DNA from 4 places in the Serratia sp. 2723 genome. Region 4 is predicted to be linked to each of the others. Evidence: predicted binding sites of a transcription regulator. Region 4 holds the regulator's gene; each other region holds the start of a gene.
The links. Region 4 encodes PurR, which represses purine synthesis genes. Its sites were predicted from a motif close to CANGCAAACGTTTGCNTG; they were not measured.

Region 1 (5,036 bases), on a different contig from region 4:
ATCTTGGCAATCGGGAAGCCGGTCGCTTTCGAGGCCAGCGCCGATGAACGGGATACGCGTGGGTTCATTTCAATCACGATCAGGCGGCCGGTTTTCGGGTTCACCGAGAACTGCACGTTGGAGCCACCGGTTTCTACCCCGATTTCACGCAGCACCGCCATCGAGGCGTTACGCATGATTTGATATTCTTTATCGGTCAGCGTTTGCGCTGGAGCCACCGTGATGGAGTCACCGGTATGGATACCCATCGCATCGATGTTTTCGATCGAGCAGACGATGATGCAGTTGTCATTCTTATCGCGCACCACCTCCATCTCGTATTCTTTCCAGCCGATCAGCGATTCGTCAATCAGCAGCTCTTTGGTCGGGGACAGATCCAGACCGCGTTCGCAGATCTCTTCGAACTCTTCGCGGTTATAGGCGATACCGCCACCGGTGCCGCCCATGGTGAATGACGGGCGGATGATGCATGGGAAGCCCACATCGGCGGCCACCGCCAACGCTTCTTCCATATTATGGGCAATGCCGGAACGCGCGGTGTCCAGGCCGATTTTCTTCATGGCGATATCGAAACGGCGGCGGTCTTCGGCTTTGTCGATGGCATCGGCGGTAGCGCCAATCATGGTGACGCCGAACTCGGCCAGGACACCCTGACGTTCCAGCTCCAACGCACAGTTCAGCGCGGTTTGCCCACCCATGGTTGGCAGCACCGCATCCGGGCGCTCTTTCTCGATGATTTTACGCACCACTTCCCAGTGGATTGGCTCGATGTAGGTGGCATCGGCCATTTCCGGGTCGGTCATGATGGTGGCCGGGTTCGAGTTGACCAGCACGACGCGATAGCCTTCTTCACGCAGCGCCTTACACGCCTGAGCACCAGAGTAGTCAAATTCACACGCCTGGCCGATAACGATCGGGCCAGCGCCGAGGATCAGGATGCTTTTTATATCTGTACGTTTTGGCATGGCTTTTCTGGCTCCTGATTATTTGGCGTTGGTACGGTAAGTCTCAATCAGTTCGATAAAGTGATCGAACAGCGGCGCGGCATCGTGCGGGCCTGGGCTGGCTTCCGGGTGGCCCTGGAAGCTGAACGCGGCTTTATCGGTACGATGGATGCCCTGCACCGTGTGGTCGAACAGCGATTTATGCGTGACGCGCAACGTGCTCGGCAGATTATTTTCATCAACGGCAAAGCCATGGTTCTGGGCAGTAATCATCACGGTGTTGTTATCCAGATCCTTCACCGGGTGGTTACCACCGTGGTGGCCAAGCTTCATCTTCATGGTTTTGGCACCACTGGCCAGCGCCAGCAGTTGGTGGCCCAGGCAGATACCAAATACCGGGATATCGGTTTCCAGGAAACGTTTGATGGCGGTGATGGCGTAATCGCAAGGCTCCGGGTCACCAGGACCGTTGGACAGGAAGATGCCGTCCGGATTCATTTTCAGCACATCTTCCGCAGGGGTTTGCGCTGGCACCACGGTGAGGCGGCAGCCGCGATCCACCAACATGCGCAGGATGTTACGCTTGGCGCCGTAATCGTAGGCCACCACATGGTAAGGCAGTTCGCCCGCAGGTTTAGCCTCCGGCAAATCGCCTTCCAGCGTCCAGCTCCCCTGTTGCCAGGCGTAAGCTTCTTTGGTGGTGACCTCTTTCGCCAGATCCATACCTTTCAGGCCAGGGAAAGCCTTGGCTTTTTGCAGCGCCAGTTCGGCATCGGTGAGGTCGCCCGCGATAATGCAGCCGTTCTGTGCGCCTTTCTCACGCAGCAGGCGGGTCAGCTTGCGGGTATCGATATCGGCAATCGCCACGATATTGTGTCGCTTGAGGTAATCGGCCAGGCCCATTTCGTTGCGGTAGTTGCTGGCAATCAGTGGCAGGTCGCGGATGACCAGGCCTTGAGCATGAACTGCGGAGGATTCTGCGTCGGAATCATTGGTGCCGACATTGCCGATATGAGGATAAGTAAGAGTAACGATCTGGCGGGAGTAGGAAGGATCAGTGAGGATTTCTTGATAGCCGGTCATCGAGGTATTGAAGACCACTTCCCCCACTGCCGTACCTTCTGCCCCGATGGCCCGACCGTGGAATTGGGTTCCGTCTTCCAGAACCAATAGCGCTGACTTAATCAAAACACCCTCCGAGGAATAATCAATCACAATATTTGCATATTAATTCAGATTTCACGCCCTAAATCAATGCAAAAACCGCCCTCAAGGCCAATTTTTGGCAAATTGGGCGCATTTTAATGATGAGCGTCCCGCTTGTCTAGATAAAGCGCCATTTTTTCCATTATTTTTGCAGCCCTCAGGGTTTAAAGGGTGTCACAGGCACAAAAACACCAGCAAACTTGACCGGGTAAACGGTTGCGAGACACAGTGACAGAAAAAATGGCTTAAAACAGCTTAAATCTGCGTAGGGAGCAATAAAGATGACGGAAAAAACAGGAATAAGACTAGATAACATATAAAAACAACAGCCAAATCATTAAAAGTAATTGTAACCCTCATTTTCAATGTTAAAAAAAAGGACAATAAAATTATTGTCCGATTATCATATCATTATGATCAACACAACCACATCACGATGGTGTTCATTAAAATTATAACTGGTCTAAACCGAGCACGTCACGCATATCAAACAGCCCATTATGCTGGTTTGAGATCCAGGATGCGGCACGCACCGCGCCATTGGCAAACGTCATCCGGCTTGAGGCTTTATGGGTGATTTCTACCCGCTCGCCAATATCGGCAAACATGGCGGTATGTTCACCCACAATGTCCCCGGCACGAATGGTGGCAAAGCCGATACTCTTTGGATCGCGCTCGCCGGTATAACCCACGCGCTCGTAAACCGCGCACTCTTTCAGATCGCGTCCCAAGGCACCGGCAATCGCCTCGCCCATGGCTAACGCCGTTCCTGAAGGGGCATCTACCTTGTGGCGGTGGTGAGCTTCCACAATTTCGATATCGGTATAATCGCCCATCACCTTGGCCGCTTTTTCCAGCAGCTTGAGCACCACGTTGACGCCCACGCTGAAGTTGGCGGCAAACACGATGCCAATCTGCTGCGCCGCGGCCTGGATCGCCGCTTTACCTGCATCATCAAAACCGGTGGTGCCGATCACCATGGCTTTGCCGTGGGCCACGCAAAACGCCAGATGGGCCAGGGTGCCTTCCGGGCGGGTGAAGTCGATCAGGATATCGAAATCGTTGACAACCTTTTCCAGGTTATCGCTGACGGTGACGCCCAACGCACCAACGCCAGCCAGTTCACCGGCATCGGTGCCAACCAGGCTAGAACCCGGGCGCTCAAGCGCAGCCCCTAATACCACGCTCTGTGCCTGCTGCACGGCCTGGATCAATTGGCGCCCCATGCGGCCACCGGAACCCGCAATCGCGATGCGGATTTGTGAATCAGTCATACTTCGCTCTCTTTTATGGTCAAAAGCCACTCCTCGGCTATGGATTCAGGGTAACTTCCCCACCTTATCACTACCAGAGGATTTGCTTACGGATTAGAAAATTATGATATGCCCGGTATGTTATCAGTAACGCTGTCAATTGATTAACAATTACCCGATTAGCGTCAACCGTCTGGTGCTACATAATCATGCACTATTTATGCATTACGATGAATGGCGAAAAGGTGGTTTTTTGCTGTTTCTGCGAGCTGTTTCCCCTCACCCCAACCCTCTCCCACAGGGAGAGGGAGCCAGTATGGCATCGTGGTTAGGTACAGGTGTCATTCTTCTTGCACTTCCCACCCCCCTCATTCAAAGGTGTTTAGGTGCAGGAATTAGTCTGTGGCAAGGCTGATGCAGTAGTTAATAGGTACAGGTGTCATTTTTCTTGCACTTTCCCCCTCACTCAAAGGTGATAGATACGGGAATTTATCTGTGACAAGGTTGATGCAGAAGTTAGTCTGTAATGAGGCGAATACAGTAGCCAGGATGTGGCACGGACAGTCCCCTCTCCCTGTGGGAGAGGGTTAGGGTGAGGGGCCATCAGTCGATCTGCTTGATATCCATGCGCAACTCTTTCGGCACTTCAAACACGATGTTTTCTTCACGGCCGCTGAGCTCATGCACGTCTTCACCGCCCAAGGCTTTCAAGCGGCTGATGACGTCCTGAACCAGCACGTCCGGCGCAGAGGCCCCGGCAGTGACACCAATGTTGCGGGCGTCTTTCAACCAGGATTCCTGAATGTCCGCTGCCGAATCAATCAGATAGGCCGGTTTACCCACGCGCTGGGCAAGTTCCGCCAGGCGGTTGGAGTTGGACGAGTTCTTCGACCCCACCACCAGCACTACGTCGGCATCACCTGCCAAGCTGCGCACCGCTTCCTGACGGTTGGTGGTGGCATAGCAGATATCATCCTTGCGCGGCCCGATAATATCCGGGAAGCGCTTACGCAACGCATCGATCACATCGGAGGTATCGTCCACCGATAAGGTGGTCTGGGTCATAAAGCACAGGTTATGCTCGTTCTTCACCTGCAATTGCCAGACATCTTCCGGCGACTCAACCAGGTACATGCCCCCCTGAGGGTTACTGTACTGGCCCATGGTGCCTTCCACTTCCGGATGCCCGGCGTGGCCAATCAGGATCGCCTCGGTGCCCTTACGGCTGGCCCGAGCCACTTCCATATGCACCTTGGTCACCAACGGACAGGTGGCATCAAACAGCATGGTCAGATCGCGGGCCTTGGCCTCGGCACGAATAGCCTGCGACACACCGTGGGCAGAGAAGATCAGGATCGAGCCGTCTGGCACTTCCGCGATCTCTTCGATAAATACCGCACCACGCTCGCGCAGGCTTTCGACCACGTAGCGGTTATGCACCACTTCGTGACGCACGTAAATCGGCGCGCCATAAATCTCCAGCGCACGTTCTACGATGCTGATCGCACGATCAACCCCGGCGCAGAAGCCACGTGGGTTAGCCAGCAATATTTGCATGTGCTTCCTCCTGCTGTGGGTCGATCTCCAGCACTTCGATATCGAAGGTCACCGGATGCCCCGCCAACGGATGGTT
Region 2 (5,036 bases), on a different contig from region 4:
ACGCCGAATGGTGGGCAGCCATGCAGGCAACGACGGTACGCCGATGAAAGGCCGCCTGCTGGATGCCGTCCCACTCACTACACTTTCCGGGGTTGGAGCCAGCCAGGCGGGGAAACTGGCCAAAATCGGCCTGAATACCATCCAGGATCTGCTGCTGCACCTTCCGTTGCGTTACGAAGACCGCACCCGCCTCTACCCAATCAACGATCTGCTGCCGGGCATTTTTGCCACGGTGGAAGGGGAAGTACTGCGCAGCGATATCAGCTTTGGCCGCCGCCGTATGCTCACCTGCCAGATCAGCGACGGCACCGGCATTCTGACCATGCGTTTTTTCAACTTCAACGCGGCGATGAAGAACAGCCTGGCAACCGGCCGCCACGTAACGGCCTATGGCGAAGTCAAACGCGGGGCCCACGGCGCAGAGATCATCCATCCGGAATACCGTGTCCAGGGGGAAAACAGCGAGGTCGAGCTGCAAGAAGCCCTGACGCCGGTGTATCCCACTACTGAAGGGATCCGCCAGGCCACGCTGCGCAAGTTGACCGATCAGGCGCTGGAGTTGCTGGATACCTGTGCGATTGCCGAGCTGCTGCCACCGGAATTAAGCGGTGGCTTGATGAGTCTGCCACAGGCGCTGCATATGCTGCACCGTCCACCACCGGATATCCAACTGGCTGATTTGGAACAGGGTAAGCACCCGGCACAAAAACGCCTGATCCTTGAAGAGCTGCTGGCGCATAACCTCAGCATGTTGGCCGTTCGTGCCGGTGCGCAAAGCTATCGGGCATTATCGCTAACCCCAGACGATCGGCTTAAAAACCGCTTCCTGGCCCAGCTCCCCTTCTCGCCTACCGGTGCTCAGACTCGGGTCGTGGCAGATATTGAAGCGGACCTGCAAAAAGGTTTCCCGATGATGCGCCTGGTGCAGGGCGACGTCGGCTCAGGTAAAACCCTGGTTGCTGCCCTGGCCGCACTACGCGTCATTGCTCACGGTAAACAGGTGGCGCTAATGGCCCCTACTGAGCTGCTTGCCGAACAGCACGCCAATAATTTCCGCCAGTGGTTTGAACCCTTGGGGATTGAGGTAGGTTGGTTGGCAGGCAAGCAAAAGGGCAAGGCACGCCTCGCCCAGCAGGAAGCCATTGCCAGCGGCCAGGTGTCGATGGTGGTCGGGACGCACGCCATTTTTCAGGAGCAGGTGCAGTTTAATGGCCTGGCTTTGGTGATTATCGATGAACAGCACCGCTTTGGCGTGCATCAGCGGCTGGCGCTGTGGGAGAAAGGCGAAGAGCAAGGGTTCCATGCTCATCAGTTGATCATGACCGCCACGCCAATCCCACGCACGCTGGCGATGACCGCCTACGCCGATCTGGACACCTCGGTGATCGATGAATTGCCGCCGGGCCGTACGCCGGTGACAACGGTGGCGATCCCCGATACGCGCCGGGCCGATATCATCCAGCGGGTAAAAAGTGCCTGTATCGAAGAAGGCCGCCAGGCGTATTGGGTCTGCACGCTGATCGAAGAGTCTGATTTGCTGGAAGCCCAGGCCGCGGAAGCAACCTGGGAAGAGTTGAAGATTGCGTTGCCCGAACTGAAGGTGGCGCTGGTGCATGGCCGCATGAAGTCAGCGGAGAAACAGGCGGTGATGCAGGCCTTCAAGCAGGGCGAACTGCAATTGCTGGTAGCCACCACGGTGATTGAAGTGGGCGTTGATGTACCAAACGCCAGCCTGATGATCATCGAAAACCCGGAGCGGCTTGGTTTGGCCCAGCTGCACCAGTTGCGTGGCCGGGTTGGCCGCGGTGCAGTCGCCTCTCACTGCGTGCTGCTGTATAAAACCCCGCTCAGCAAAACCGCCCAAAAACGTCTGCAGGTGCTGCGCGACAGTAACGATGGCTTTGTGATTGCCCAGCAAGATTTGGAAATTCGTGGACCGGGTGAGCTATTGGGGACGCGCCAAACCGGCAGTGCAGAGTTTAAAGTAGCCGATTTGTTGCGCGATCAGGCCATGATCCCTGAAGTTCAGCGCGTAGCGCGCCATATTCACCAGCAGTATCCGCAGCATGCTCACGCACTGATTGAGCGCTGGCTGCCGGAAACCGCTCGCTACTCCAACGCCTAATCAATTAACCCCTCTTGTCGCCAAGAGGGGTTATCATCACTTAACCAATCGCCGGGAACAACGGCAACATCAGGTACAGCTTAATCACGATGGCGTTAGCGATATCGATAAAGAACGCGCCCACCATCGGCACCACCAAAAATGCCAGATGCGAAGGGCCGAAACGATCGGTGATCGCCTGCATGTTGGCAATGGCCGTTGGCGTCGCCCCCATGCCAAAACCGCAGTGCCCCGCAGCCAGCACGGCAGCATCGTAGTTTTTACCCATCACGCGGTAGGTCACGAAGATGGCATACAGCGCCATGACCAGCGTCTGCACCGCCAGGATCGCCAACATCGGCAGGGCCAGTGAAGCCAGCTCCCACAGGCGCAGGCTCATCAACGCCATCGCCAGGAACAGCGACAGGCTCACGTTACCCAATACGGAGACCGCTCGCTCAAACACCTGGTAGAAGCCCGTTGCCGACAGGGTGTTGCTGAGGATCACACCAACAAACAGCACGCAGACAAAGGTCGGCAGTTCAAAAGCGGTGCCGTTCAATAACCCGGCAATAAAGTTACCGATACTCAGGCAGATGGCGATCATGGCGATGGTTTCTATCATCACCAGCGAGGTGATCAAGCGGCCACTTTCCGGCTTTTCAAAGCCGCTCGGCTGCACGCTGTCATCCGGTGTGCCTTCCGGCGTTGAGGAGTGTTTCACCAGATAGCGAGCTACCGGGCCACCTATCAGGCCGCCCAGCACCAAACCAAAGGTAGCGCAGGCCATGGCCACCTCGGTGGCATTTTCAAACCCGTAGCGTTCGATGAACACCTTGCTCCAGGCCGCCCCAGTGCCATGCCCGCCAGAAAGCGTAATCGAGCCAGCAATCAGCCCCATCAACGGATCCAGCCCCAGCATTTTCGCCATGCCGATACCGATGGCATTCTGTACCAACAGCAGACCCAGCACCACAAACAGGAACACGACCAGTGCCTTGCCCCCCGCCCGCAGGCGCGCCAGGTTGGCATTCAGGCCGATAGTGGCGAAGAAGGCCAGCATCAGTGGGTCTTTCAGCGACATATCAAAGCCGATTTCCCAGTTCACCGTTTTCTTCATAACCAAGAGCAGGAGCGCCACCAGTAGACCACCGGCAACGGGAGCAGGAATAGTATATTTTCTCAGCAGAGGAATGGAGCGCACGCATTTGCCCCCAAGCAGCAGGACCAGCGTGGCGGCAACTAAAGTGCCGTAAGTATCGAGATGAAACATCTAGCTACTCCGTGTAGTAATAAAATCCAATAAATTAATAAGTTATAAAATTTACTCAGTTTTTTAACTTGATGAAGGGGGGATTAAAAGTAAAAACGGCTAATAACACAAGAAAAAATGAACGAAAATGCGACATTAATGGTTTCAGCATCGTGCAAAATATTAAGGCGCAACCGTTTGCTTTTGTGAGACAGATCATTAAAATGCCTTCTTTGCCGCCTTTGGGAAAGCCACACCATGTCCAGCCAAACCGCCGAGCTTGATGCCGCGCAAAAAGCATCAGCCCCCGTTTCACACAATAGTGAACTGATTTACCGCCTGGAAGATCGCCCGCCGTTGCCGCAAACGCTGTTTGCCGCCAGTCAGCATTTGCTAGCGATGTTTGTTGCCGTGATCACCCCGGCCCTGTTGATCTGCCAGGCACTTGGCCTGCCAGCGCAGGATACACAGCACATCATCAGCATGTCGCTGTTCGCTTCCGGTCTGGCCTCGATCCTGCAAATCAAAACCTGGGGCCCGGTGGGGTCTGGCCTGCTGTCTATTCAGGGCACCAGCTTTAACTTTGTCTCACCGCTGATTATGGGCGGGCTGGCGCTGAAAAACGGCGGTGCAGACGTGCCCACCATGATGGCCGCACTGTTCGGCACTTTGATGGTGGCCTCCTGTACCGAAATCCTGCTGTCACGCGTACTGCACCTGGCGCGCCGCATCATTACCCCGCTGGTCTCCGGCATTGTGGTGATGATTATCGGCCTGTCGCTGATCCAGGTCGGGCTGACCTCTATCGGCGGCGGCTATGCGGCGATGAGCGATCACACCTTCGGCTCGCCCAAGAATCTGCTGCTGGCAGGCGCGGTGCTGGTAGTGATTATTCTGCTTAACCGCCAGCGTAACCCTTACCTGCGCGTCGCTTCGTTGGTGATCGCCATGGCCGTGGGTTATCTGCTGGCCTGGGCCATGGGCATGTTGCCGGAAACCGAGCCAGCCAGCCAAACGACCTTGATCACCGTGCCTACCCCGCTGTATTACGGCCTGGGCTTTGACTGGAACCTGCTGTTGCCGCTGATGCTGATCTTTATGGTCACGTCGCTGGAAACCATCGGTGATATCACCGCTACCTCCGACGTTTCTGAACAGCCGGTCAGCGGCCCGCTATATATGAAACGCCTGAAAGGCGGCGTGCTGGCCAACGGCCTGAACTCGATGTTGTCAGCGGTGTTCAACACTTTCCCGAACTCCTGCTTTGGTCAGAACAACGGGGTGATCCAGCTGACCGGCGTTGCCAGCCGCTACGTCGGTTTTGTGGTGGCACTGATGCTGATCCTGCTGGGGCTGTTCCCTGCCGTTGCCGGTTTTGTGCAGCATATTCCTGAACCAGTGCTGGGCGGCGCGACCATCGTAATGTTTGGCACCATTGCAGCCTCCGGCGTGCGTATCGTTTCCCGCGAGAAGCTTAACCGCCGTGCCATCATGATTATGGCGCTGTCTCTGGCCGTCGGCATGGGGGTTTCCCAACAGCCGCTAATCTTGCAGTTTGCACCGGACTGGCTGAAAACCCTGCTTTCTTCCGGTATCGCCGCCGGTGGTATCACCGCCATTGTGCTGAACCTGCTGTTCCCACCAGAAGAAAAATAAGCGCTCCCCGCAGCAAACCAACGG
Region 3 (5,036 bases), on a different contig from region 4:
TGCATGACACCCCGAACCACGGCCTGTTCCAGAAAGATATCCGTGCCTTGAGTTCTGGCTGTGTGCGCGTTAACAAGGCTTCCGATCTGGCCAACATGCTGTTGCAGGATGCCGGTTGGAACAATACCCGCGTCTCCTCTACGCTGAAACAGGGCAACACCACGTACGTGAACATCCGCCAGCATATTCCAGTTCAGTTGTATTACCTGACAGCCTGGATCTCGGATGACGGTAAGCCACAGTTCCGTACAGATATTTACAATTATGATGCGACAGTGAGATCGGGCGCACAAATTTTGGCTCAGGCCGAAAAATTGATGCAATAAATGCAGTAATTCTAGCTAAATAGCGGTCTGAATGTCTGGTCAGTAACAGGCACTTTTTTTTGTGAGTGCCGGTAAACCACAGCGTATCGCGGGTTGACTCCGCATACGCTGGCGGTTATGGTTCGGGCAGTGCGCAGTTTTGTGCATATATTTTGACATTCTTGCCGAGTTTAAAGAGTCATGGACAAAATTGATCATCATCGCCGTAAATGGCTGGCGTTAGGTAGCGCCGCCGTGGGTATCGCACTGCTTCCTGGGCAGGCGTTTGCCAGTATTTCTACCGCTCGCCCGCGTATTCTGTTGTTGAACAACCTCAATACCGGCGAATCCATCAAGGCCGAGTTCTTCAACGGTAAAGGTTACAATAAAGAAGAGTTGGCGCGTCTGAACCATATCTTCCGTGACTATCGGGCCAATAAGGTCAAGAGTATCGATCCTGCTCTGTTTGATCATCTCTATCGCCTACAGGTGATGCTGGGTACCAGCAAACCGGTACAGCTGATTTCTGGCTACCGTTCAATGGCGACCAATACCGAAATGCGTGCGCATAGCCGTGGCGTGGCCAAGCAGAGCTACCATACCAAAGGTCAGGCGATGGATTTCCATATCGAAGGGATCCAACTGAGTAATATCCGTAAGGCTGCGTTAAAAATGCGTGCCGGCGGTGTAGGCTATTATCCACGTAGTAACTTTGTGCACATCGATACCGGCCCGGTGCGGACCTGGTAATCATTGTGCATCATGATCGGTGAATGGCACCCGCCCCTCGGGCGTGGTTCTGTTGTCGTTGGAGCTTTATGAAATACCATATCATCCCCGTAACGGCGTTCAGCCAGAACTGTACGCTCATCTGGTGCGACGTGACCAAACAGGCGGCGCTGGTCGATCCTGGTGGCGATCCGGAAAAACTGAAGGCTGCCATTGCCGAAAAGGGCGTGCAGATCAACCAGATCCTATTGACGCACGGCCATCTCGATCATGTAGGTGCAGCGGCAGAAATGGCCGAGCATTATCAGGTGCCAATCTATGGGCCGGATAAGGAAGATGCCTTCTGGCTTGAAGGTTTGCCAGCACAGAGCCGTATGTTTGGCCTGGATGAATGCGCCGCTCTGACGCCGACCAAATGGTTGCAAGAGGGGGATAAAGTGCAGGTGGGTGAGATGTCACTGAACGTACTGCATTGTCCTGGTCATACGCCTGGCCATATCGTTTTTATCAACGAACAGGCGCGCCTGGCGTTAGTGGGCGACGTATTGTTCAACGGTGGCGTTGGCCGCAGCGATTTCCCGCGCGGAGATCATCAGGCACTGATCGCGTCGATCCGCAGTAAGTTACTGCCTCAGGGCGACGATATGGCGTTTATTCCAGGACACGGCCCAATGTCTACCTTTGGCCATGAACGTCAAACCAACCCGTTCCTGCGCGAAGAACCTGCCATCTGGTAGGGGGCTTCCCGCAAAATAACAAAGGGGCGCCAATGCGCCCCTTTTCAATGCCAAATCTGCTTACAGCACGGCAACAATGGCTTCGCACAGCGGCGCCATATTGTCCGGCGTCATCCCCGCCACGTTAACGCGGCCGGAGTTAACGGCATACACGCCAAACTCATCACGTAGACGTAGAACCTGCTCTTTGGTCAGGCCGCTGAAAGAGAACATGCCGTTCTGGTTGATGATAAAGCTGAAATCCTGCTCCGCCCCTTTTTCCTGCAGGGTGTTAACGAACAGCTGGCGCATACGGTGAATACGCTGACGCATGTCGGTCAGCTCTTGTTCCCAAATGGCGCGCAGCGCTGGGTTACCCAAGATGGTGGCAACTACGGCGGCACCGTGTGACGGTGGGTTCGAGTAGTTGGCACGGATCGCGGCTTTCACCTGGCTGAAGGCACGTTCGGCGGTTTCTGCGTCGGTAGCCACCACGGTGCAGGCACCGACACGCTCGTTATACAGCCCAAAGTTCTTCGAGTAGGAGCTGGCAACGATCAGTTCCTGATGTTTGGCAGCAAAGATACGCAGACCCTGTGCATCTTCTTCCAGGCCCTTGGCGAAGCCTTGGTAGGCGAAGTCGAACAGTGGCAACCAGCCCTTGGTCACGGACAGCTCAGCCAACTGAGCCCATTGTGCTTCGGTTGGATCGATGCCGGTAGGGTTATGGCAGCAACCGTGGAACAGCACCACGTCACCAGCCTGAGCCTGGTTCAGGCTGGTGAGCAGACCGTCGAAGTCCAGCGCGTGGTTGGCGGCGTCGTAATAGTTGTATTCCAACACTTCCAGGCCAACGGCACCAAAGACGTTTTTATGGTTTGGCCAGCTTGGGTTACTGACCCAGATACGTTTGGCGTTGGTCTGGTTGGCAATAAAGTCGGCTGCGACACGCAGGGCACCGGTACCACCAGGGGTTTGCGCGGTACGGGCACGCTTGTCGGCAATAATTGGGCTCTGCTTGCCGAACAATAGTTCTTGCGTGCAGCTGGCAAATTCAGGGATGCCTTCAATGCCCAGATAGTTTTTGGTGGTCTCATTTTCCAGCAGATACTGTTCAGCTTTTTTAACGCTGGTCAGCACCGGCGTTTTGCCAGTTTCGTCTTTATAGACGCCTATCCCTAAGTTGATTTTATTCTCACGCTTGTCCGCGCGGAAAATGTCGGTCAGACCCAGAATCGGATCGGCAGGTGCAGCGGTGATTTTTTCAAACATGTCAGATGCTTCCATGGCCTAGAGTTAAGCAGACAGAAACATCAGGGTAGCGCCAGTTATCGTCTTTGCCAACCGTTTGCGAGAAAAACACCTCGATCTTGTGACGGCGGCAGATTCAGCACAAAAAATGACGGGGAAGGGCGGATTGGCAGAATAAAAAATGGCGCAAAGCGCTAAAAACAAAAACAGGGCCGAAGCCCTGTTTTTTTAACTTAGCTGACGGCGAACCGTCATCAAGTGCAACAACTTAGAACTGGTAAACCAGACCGGTAGCTACGATGTTGTCAGTAGCGATCTTGTTAGCACGAGTGAATTCGTTGTCGTCCAGCAGGTTGATTTTGTAATCAACATAGGTAGACATGTTTTTGTTGAAGTAGTAAGTCGCACCTACGTCAACGTATTTAACCAAGTCAGCGTCGCCGCCGCCGAAGTTACTACCGTTTGCGTTACGGCCAGCCAGGTTTTTACCTTTAGACTGCAGGTAAGCGATGGATGGACGCAGGCCGAAATCGAACTGGTACTGAGCTACCACTTCAAAGTTCTGAGTTTTGTTAGCGATGGTGAAGTCTGATTCGCCGTATGGGGTCATGTTGCGGGTTTCCGCATACATGGTCGCCAAGTAGACGTTGTTCGCGTCGTATTTAGCACCAACGGTCCATGCTTCAGCGTCTTTACCACCAGCAGTAGACAGCTCGGTTTGAGCATTAGTACGGTCAGAACCAGAGTAGGCAGCACCCACGCTCACGCCTGAATCCAGGATTGCGTAAGTAGAGGAGATACCCCAACCGTCACCGTTTTGTTTATTCAGGTCACGCTTGTCGTTTTCGTTCTTGCCTTGGTACTGCACAGCGAAGTTCAGGCCATCAACCATACCGAAGAAGTTGTTGTTACGATAAGTAGCAACACCGTTAGTACGGCCAGTCATGAAGTTGTCGGTGTAGGTGTAAGTATCGCCACCGAACTCTGGCAGCATATCTGTCCAGCCTTCAACGTCATACACTACGCCGTAGTTACGGCCGTAATCGAATGAACCGTAGTCAGCAAATTTCAGACCCGCGAAGCCCAGACGAGTTTTAGTACCTTCGGTACCTTGTGACTCGGCGTGGTTAGCTTGCACGTTGTATTCCCACTGGCCGTAACCGGTCAGTTGGTCAGTAATCTGGGTTTCACCTTTGAAGCCAAAACGAACGTATGACTTGTCGCCATCGTTCTCTTTGTCGTTAGAGAAGTAGTGCAGGCCGTCAACTTTACCGTACAGATCCAGTTTGTTGCCGTCTTTGTTGTAGATCTCAGCTGCGTTGGCTGCACCAGCTGCTAACAGAGCTGGGATCACTACTGCAAGAATGTTGCGCTTCATCATCATTATTACCCTCATTGGTTTTATTCGGACACCTTGCCACTGCCGCCAATAATTCTTTTGGAACTATTGTTGATAGATTGGTGTCGTCCTGTGTCTGCACGCAGTGTTCCATTCACGGGCAGGTTTATCTAGAGCGAAAATGCTACCAATGTCGTAATCTGGTTTCAGAAAGATACCATGTGTAACAATTTGTGTATTTGAGGGAACTTTGTGATGCAGGTCAATAATCAAAAATGCGAAAGGCCAGCTAAGCTGGCCTTTATTATGTAAAAAAATGGTTAAATTATGTTTGGTTTTATGATTTAGAAGCTGGCGTTACGTGGCGTTCTTGGGAACGGGATCACGTCGCGGACGTTCTGCACGCCAGTGACATAGGCGATTAAACGCTCAAAACCTAAACCAAAACCAGAATGTGGCACGGTGCCATAGCGGCGCAGATCACGATACCACCAATAATCTTCTTTATTGAGGCCCATCTCTGCCAGACGTTGATCGAGCACATCCAAACGTTCTTCACGCTGTGAACCACCGATGATCTCACCAATGCCCGGCGCTAGCACGTCCATTGCCGCTACGGTTTTGCCATCTTCGTTCATGCGCATATAGAAGGCTTTGATATCTTTCGGGTAGTTTTTCACAACTACCGGAGCCTTG
Region 4 (5,036 bases):
TATGAGAAAAACGCTCTCGAACCGCACATTTCCGCGGAAACGCTGGAATACCACTATGGCAAGCACCATAACACCTACGTGGTTAACCTGAACAATCTGGTGAAAGGCAGCGAGTTCGAAGGTAAATCCCTGATCGAGATCGTCAAGACCTCCACCGGTGGAGTGTTCAACAACGCCGCCCAGGTCTGGAACCACACCTTCTATTGGCACTGTTTATCACCGCAAGGTGGTGGCGAGCCAACGGGCGCAGTGGCAGAGGCCATCAACAAGTCATTCGGCTCCTTCGCCGCCTTTAAAGAGCAGTTCACCGATGCCGCCGTGAAAAACTTCGGCGCTGGCTGGACCTGGCTGGTGAAAAAGGCGGACGGCAGTCTGGCGATCGTCAGCACCTCGAATGCGGCAACCCCACTGACGGGCGCAGACGTTCCGTTATTGACCGTTGACGTGTGGGAACATGCTTACTATATCGACTACCGCAATGCGCGGCCAAAGTACCTGGAAAACTTCTGGGCGTTGGTGAACTGGGCGTTCGTGGCAAAAAACCTGGCTTAACGACGGGTGACTAGCTAATAAGGCGCGGCACAAGCTGCGCCTTTGTTTTTTGCTGAGGATCAGTTCAATGCGGCAACAAAACTGAAAGCAATAATCATTGCCAAAGCACCCACGGTAGTGAGTAATGACATCTTCAAATTGGTATCCATATACAACTCCCTCTCAGATTGGCTTTTCCAGAGCATAAGCCACACAGTTAATACGTCAAATCATTTTCCCATAGTTCGTGATGAAAATCTTGTTATGATTTCCCCACGGATAAATACCGATTAGCTCTTCCACTTTTCTTCAATATGCGACAAAATCCGCAGTTCACAACTGCGTACCGATAAACTGCCCCTCCCTGTTCAAGCGATTTACGACTTCAGCACTAAAAACTCAGTTTTCGCTTATCTGGGAAAGGATCTACGCAGGCAAACGATTAACATCATACTTACATGCTGTAACATGTAGGTTTAGGAGTCATTCTTTACATGGCAACGATTAAAGATGTGGCCAAACGCGCTGGCGTTTCTACCACTACCGTATCGCACGTTATCAATAAAACGCGTTTCGTCGCCGAAGATACCAAAACGGCCGTTTGGGCCGCCATCAAAGAGCTGCACTATTCACCCAGCGCCGTGGCCCGCAGCCTCAAGGTCAACCACACCAAATCGATCGGCTTGCTCGCCACCTCGAGTGAGGCCCCCTATTTTGCCGAAGTGATCGAAGCGGTAGAAAACAGCTGCTACAGCAAAGGCTATACCCTGATCTTGTGTAACTCGCACAATAACCTGGATAAACAGCAAGCCTATCTGGCAATGCTGGCGCAAAAACGCGTCGATGGCCTGCTGGTCATGTGCTCAGAATATCCCGATCAGCTGCTGGGCATGCTGGAAGATTACCGTAATATTCCTATGGTGGTGATGGATTGGGGTACCGCGCGCGGAGACTTCACCGATACCATTATCGACAATGCCTTCAAGGGCGGCTACCTGGCAGGTCGCTACCTGATCGAACGGGGACACCGGGACATCGGTGCCATTCCGGGTCAACTGGCGCGTAATACCGGCGGAGGTCGCCATCAGGGCTTTCTGAAAGCCATGAAGGAAGCCAACATCGAAGTGCGTGAAGAATGGATCGTGCAAGGGGATTTCGAGCCCGAATCCGGCTATAAAGCCATGCATCAAATCTTGTCACAAAAGCATCGCCCAACCGCCGTTTTCTGTGGCGGTGATATTATGGCTATGGGGGCAATCTGCGCCGCCGATGAGCTGGGGTTGCGTGTACCGCAGGATATCTCGGTTATTGGTTACGACAACGTGCGTAATGCCCGCTACTTCACCCCGGCGCTGACCACCATTCACCAGCCGAAAGAACGCCTGGGCGAGATGGCCTTCACCATGCTGTTGGATCGCATAATCAGCAAGCGTGAAGAGTCGCAGGTGATTGAAGTGCATCCAAAACTCATTGAGCGCCGCTCCGTGGCAGATGGTCCTTTTGTCGATTACCGCCGTTAACCCTCCGTAGGGGCGCTGCAAATTGTGCTGCGCCCGATTAGCGACGCACTGCCCCCGGTTCCTCTTCACTGAGCCATTCCTGATTGAGCGTTTCGCTATCGCCCAGATAGTCCAACAGCCAGGCCATAGCCGGAGACTGGGCATTTTGCTGCCAGGTCAGGCAGCAGGCACTGGGCGGGAAAGGTTCATCCAGTGGTAACACCACCAGTTCGCCACTTTGTACCAACGGCAATACCCGATGCGCGGGCACCATACCCACACACAGCCCGGCACGCAAACAATCTACCGCCGAAACCCAGTCCGGCACGGTCAGCCGCCGCTGGTTGTCCAGCGACCAGGTCACCCGCTTGGGTAAATTGCGCGAAGTATCTTCCAACAGCAACGAGGGATAAGGGCGAAGCTGATCGTCGCGCAGCTTTCCTTGCAAGGCGGCCAGCGGATGTTTGGCATGCACTACACAGAGCCAATTCATAAAACCCATATCGCGAAAGGCAAAACCGCTGCCTACCGGCACCGCCCGCGTTGCACCAATGGCCATCTCAGCTCGGTCATCCACCAGCGCATCCCATACGCCGTTGAAAACTTCCGGTTGCACCATCAGCTCCACATCGGGGAAATGGCGATAAAAATCCAGCACCAATTGGCGACTACGCTGGGGTTTGACGATCAGATCGACCGCAATCCTCAGTTGCCCACGCCAACCGTTGGCCACCTGCTGGCACTGTCGTCGAGTATCGAGCATTTTTTTGATAACAACCCGCGCTTCTTTAATAAACAGCGCCCCCGCCGGCGTCAGCTCCACATCGCGGTGACGGCGCTCAAACAGCGGCACAGCCAGCCATTGCTCCAGTTGGCGTACCGTATAACTCACCGCAGAAGGAACTCGGTGCAACTCCTGTGCCGCCGCGCTGAAACTACCGGTCCGCGCTACCGCATCTACCACATCGAGTGAATATTCAGACCACATAATCTTGCCTTCAAATTTTTTAACAGCATCTTGCAAATATTACCGTTTCACAAGCAGAGATCCAGCCGTATACACTTGCCGGCGCTTCAAAACCTGCGACAACATAATTTTAACGAGAAATAGCAATGCGAAATTTTGGATTTATGTTCTATCTGGCCGGCCTGAGTATGTTGGGCTATCTGGCTACCGATATGTACCTGCCCGCTTTTGGAGCAATGCAGCAGGATCTGCAAATCTCCGCTGGGGCGATCAGCGCCAGTCTGAGTATCTTCCTGGCGGGCTTTGCCTTCGCCCAATTGCTGTGGGGACCACTGTCCGACCGTATTGGCCGTAAGCCCGTGTTATTGATTGGCCTGGCGCTGTTCGCCGTCGGGTGTCTCGGTATGCTGTGGGTCGAGAACGTGACACAACTGTGGTCACTGCGCTTTATTCAAGCCATTGGCGTGTGTTCCGCCGCCGTCACCTGGCAGGCGATCGTGGTCGATCGCTACCGCGATGGCAAAGCCAACCGCGTTTTCGCCTCTATTATGCCGCTGGTCGCCCTCTCTCCGGCGCTGGCCCCGCTGCTGGGTGCCTGGTTGCTCAACCATATGGGATGGCGGGCCATCTTCGCCGTGCTGCTGGGGATTACCGCCCTGCTGCTGATCCCCACCTTATTGCTGAAAGATCGTAGTAAACGAGTGCCTTCCGCCGATAAGAAGCCCAGCCTTGGCTTTATGCAGATCTTGAAATCACCGGTGTTCAGCGGCAACGTGATGGTTTTTGCCGCCTGCTCAGCCGGCTTCTTCGCTTGGCTGACAGGTTCACCCTTTATCCTCGGCGATATGGGATATAGCCCCAACGATATTGGCCTGAGCTATGTGCCACAAACGCTGGCTTTCTTATTAGGGGGTTACAGCTGCCGTAGCGCTTTAAATCGCATTTCTGGCAAAACCTTGCTGCCGTGGTTGCTGTTAGCTTACGGTATCAGCATGGCGGCGTTGTATCTGATCGCCACGCTGAGTGAACCAACGTTGACCACGCTGTTGATCCCGTTCTGCTTCATGGCGTTAGTAAACGGTGCCAGCTATCCGATCCTGGTGGCCAATGCGTTGATGCCCTTCCCCAACAACAGTGGCAAAGCCGCAGCGCTGCAAAACACGCTACAGTTGGGATTATGCTTTATAGCCAGCCTGTTGGTTTCGGCATTTATCGCCCGGCCGCTGCTAGCCACTGCCACCGTAATGGTTGCCACCGTATTCTTGGCGGCCTTGGGCTACCTGATCCAACGTGGCAAAGGAACAGATGAAACGCAGGTAACGCGGCAGGAACGTGTTGAGTCAGCGCAATAATTACCTTTTAAAATAGTCACTTAATGAAAATTCTTGCCGAGCGCGATTTGCAGTTGAGTCTGCACCTCGGCAAGCCTATACTCAAAAGCAACCTTTTAGAATAACAGTTATACTAAGCTCTTATTGCAGCAACTGCTGCGTACGTGGATGGCATCACACTTTTTTTAAGGTTGCATTTACCCGCGTCCTTTGGCGCAAAGAGCCTCTTAAATTTCCTCTGTTCCAGTCGGTTTTCAGACGCCACGGTGAGTTTTTACCGTAGGTATACGTATGTCCCTGTAGAAATTGTCTACGCTAAATTCTGCAGGATCATAAGTCAGAAGAAGGTGATGGAGAAGCTATGAGTTCATCGTGTATAGAAGATCTGAGCATCCAGGATAACCATTGGTATCGTATCGCACATGAAATGCTTAGCATGGCCGGTATTGAAATCAATGGCTCACGCCCTTTCGATATTCAGATCAACAATCCCAATTTCTTTAAACGCGTACTGCAAAACGGCTCCCTGGGGCTGGGCGAAAGCTACATGGACGGTTGGTGGGAATGTGAACGGCTGGACATGTTTTTTCAGCGGGTTGTCGCAGCCGGTCTGGAAAAGAAACTGCCCCACCACCTGAAAGATATCTTGCGTATTGCCGCCGCCCGCCTGACCAATCTGCAATCCCAAAAGCGTGCCTGGATCGTTGG

Region 1: the regulator PurR is predicted to act here: its motif matches at 2,356-2,373, upstream of carA (glutamine-hydrolyzing carbamoyl-phosphate synthase small subunit).
Region 2: the regulator PurR is predicted to act here: its motif matches at 3,544-3,561, upstream of ABIE29_RS16570 (nucleobase:cation symporter-2 family protein).
Region 3: the regulator PurR is predicted to act here: its motif matches at 3,088-3,105, upstream of ABIE29_RS19640 (amino acid aminotransferase).

What each region holds. Positions count from the first base shown of each region.
Region 1 is NZ_JBNDIN010000001.1:433,112-438,147, reverse strand. Features, by position in the region: gene carB (carbamoyl-phosphate synthase large subunit) at 1-965, opposite strand, end outside; gene carA (glutamine-hydrolyzing carbamoyl-phosphate synthase small subunit) at 984-2,132, opposite strand; gene dapB (4-hydroxy-tetrahydrodipicolinate reductase) at 2,603-3,424, opposite strand; gene ispH (4-hydroxy-3-methylbut-2-enyl diphosphate reductase) at 4,007-4,960, opposite strand; gene fkpB (FKBP-type peptidyl-prolyl cis-trans isomerase) at 4,941-5,036, opposite strand, start outside.
Region 2 is NZ_JBNDIN010000011.1:42,656-47,691, reverse strand. Features, by position in the region: gene trmH (tRNA (guanosine(18)-2'-O)-methyltransferase TrmH) at 1-47, shown strand, start outside; gene recG (ATP-dependent DNA helicase RecG) at 44-2,125, shown strand; gene gltS (sodium/glutamate symporter) at 2,166-3,377, opposite strand; gene ABIE29_RS16570 (nucleobase:cation symporter-2 family protein) at 3,615-5,012, shown strand.
Region 3 is NZ_JBNDIN010000015.1:41,856-46,891, reverse strand. Features, by position in the region: gene ldtD (L,D-transpeptidase) at 1-326, shown strand, start outside; gene ABIE29_RS19650 (DUF882 domain-containing protein) at 507-1,055, shown strand; gene ABIE29_RS19645 (MBL fold metallo-hydrolase) at 1,124-1,771, shown strand; gene ABIE29_RS19640 (amino acid aminotransferase) at 1,832-3,022, opposite strand; gene ompC (porin OmpC) at 3,270-4,382, opposite strand; gene asnS (asparagine--tRNA ligase) at 4,685-5,036, opposite strand, start outside.
Region 4 is NZ_JBNDIN010000005.1:225,322-230,357, forward strand. Features, by position in the region: gene sodB (superoxide dismutase [Fe]) at 1-552, shown strand, start outside; gene ABIE29_RS09940 (YnhF family membrane protein) at 612-701, opposite strand; gene purR (HTH-type transcriptional repressor PurR) at 1,026-2,051, shown strand; gene punR (DNA-binding transcriptional activator PunR) at 2,089-3,018, opposite strand; gene punC (purine nucleoside transporter PunC) at 3,144-4,349, shown strand; gene cfa (cyclopropane fatty acyl phospholipid synthase) at 4,690-5,036, shown strand, end outside.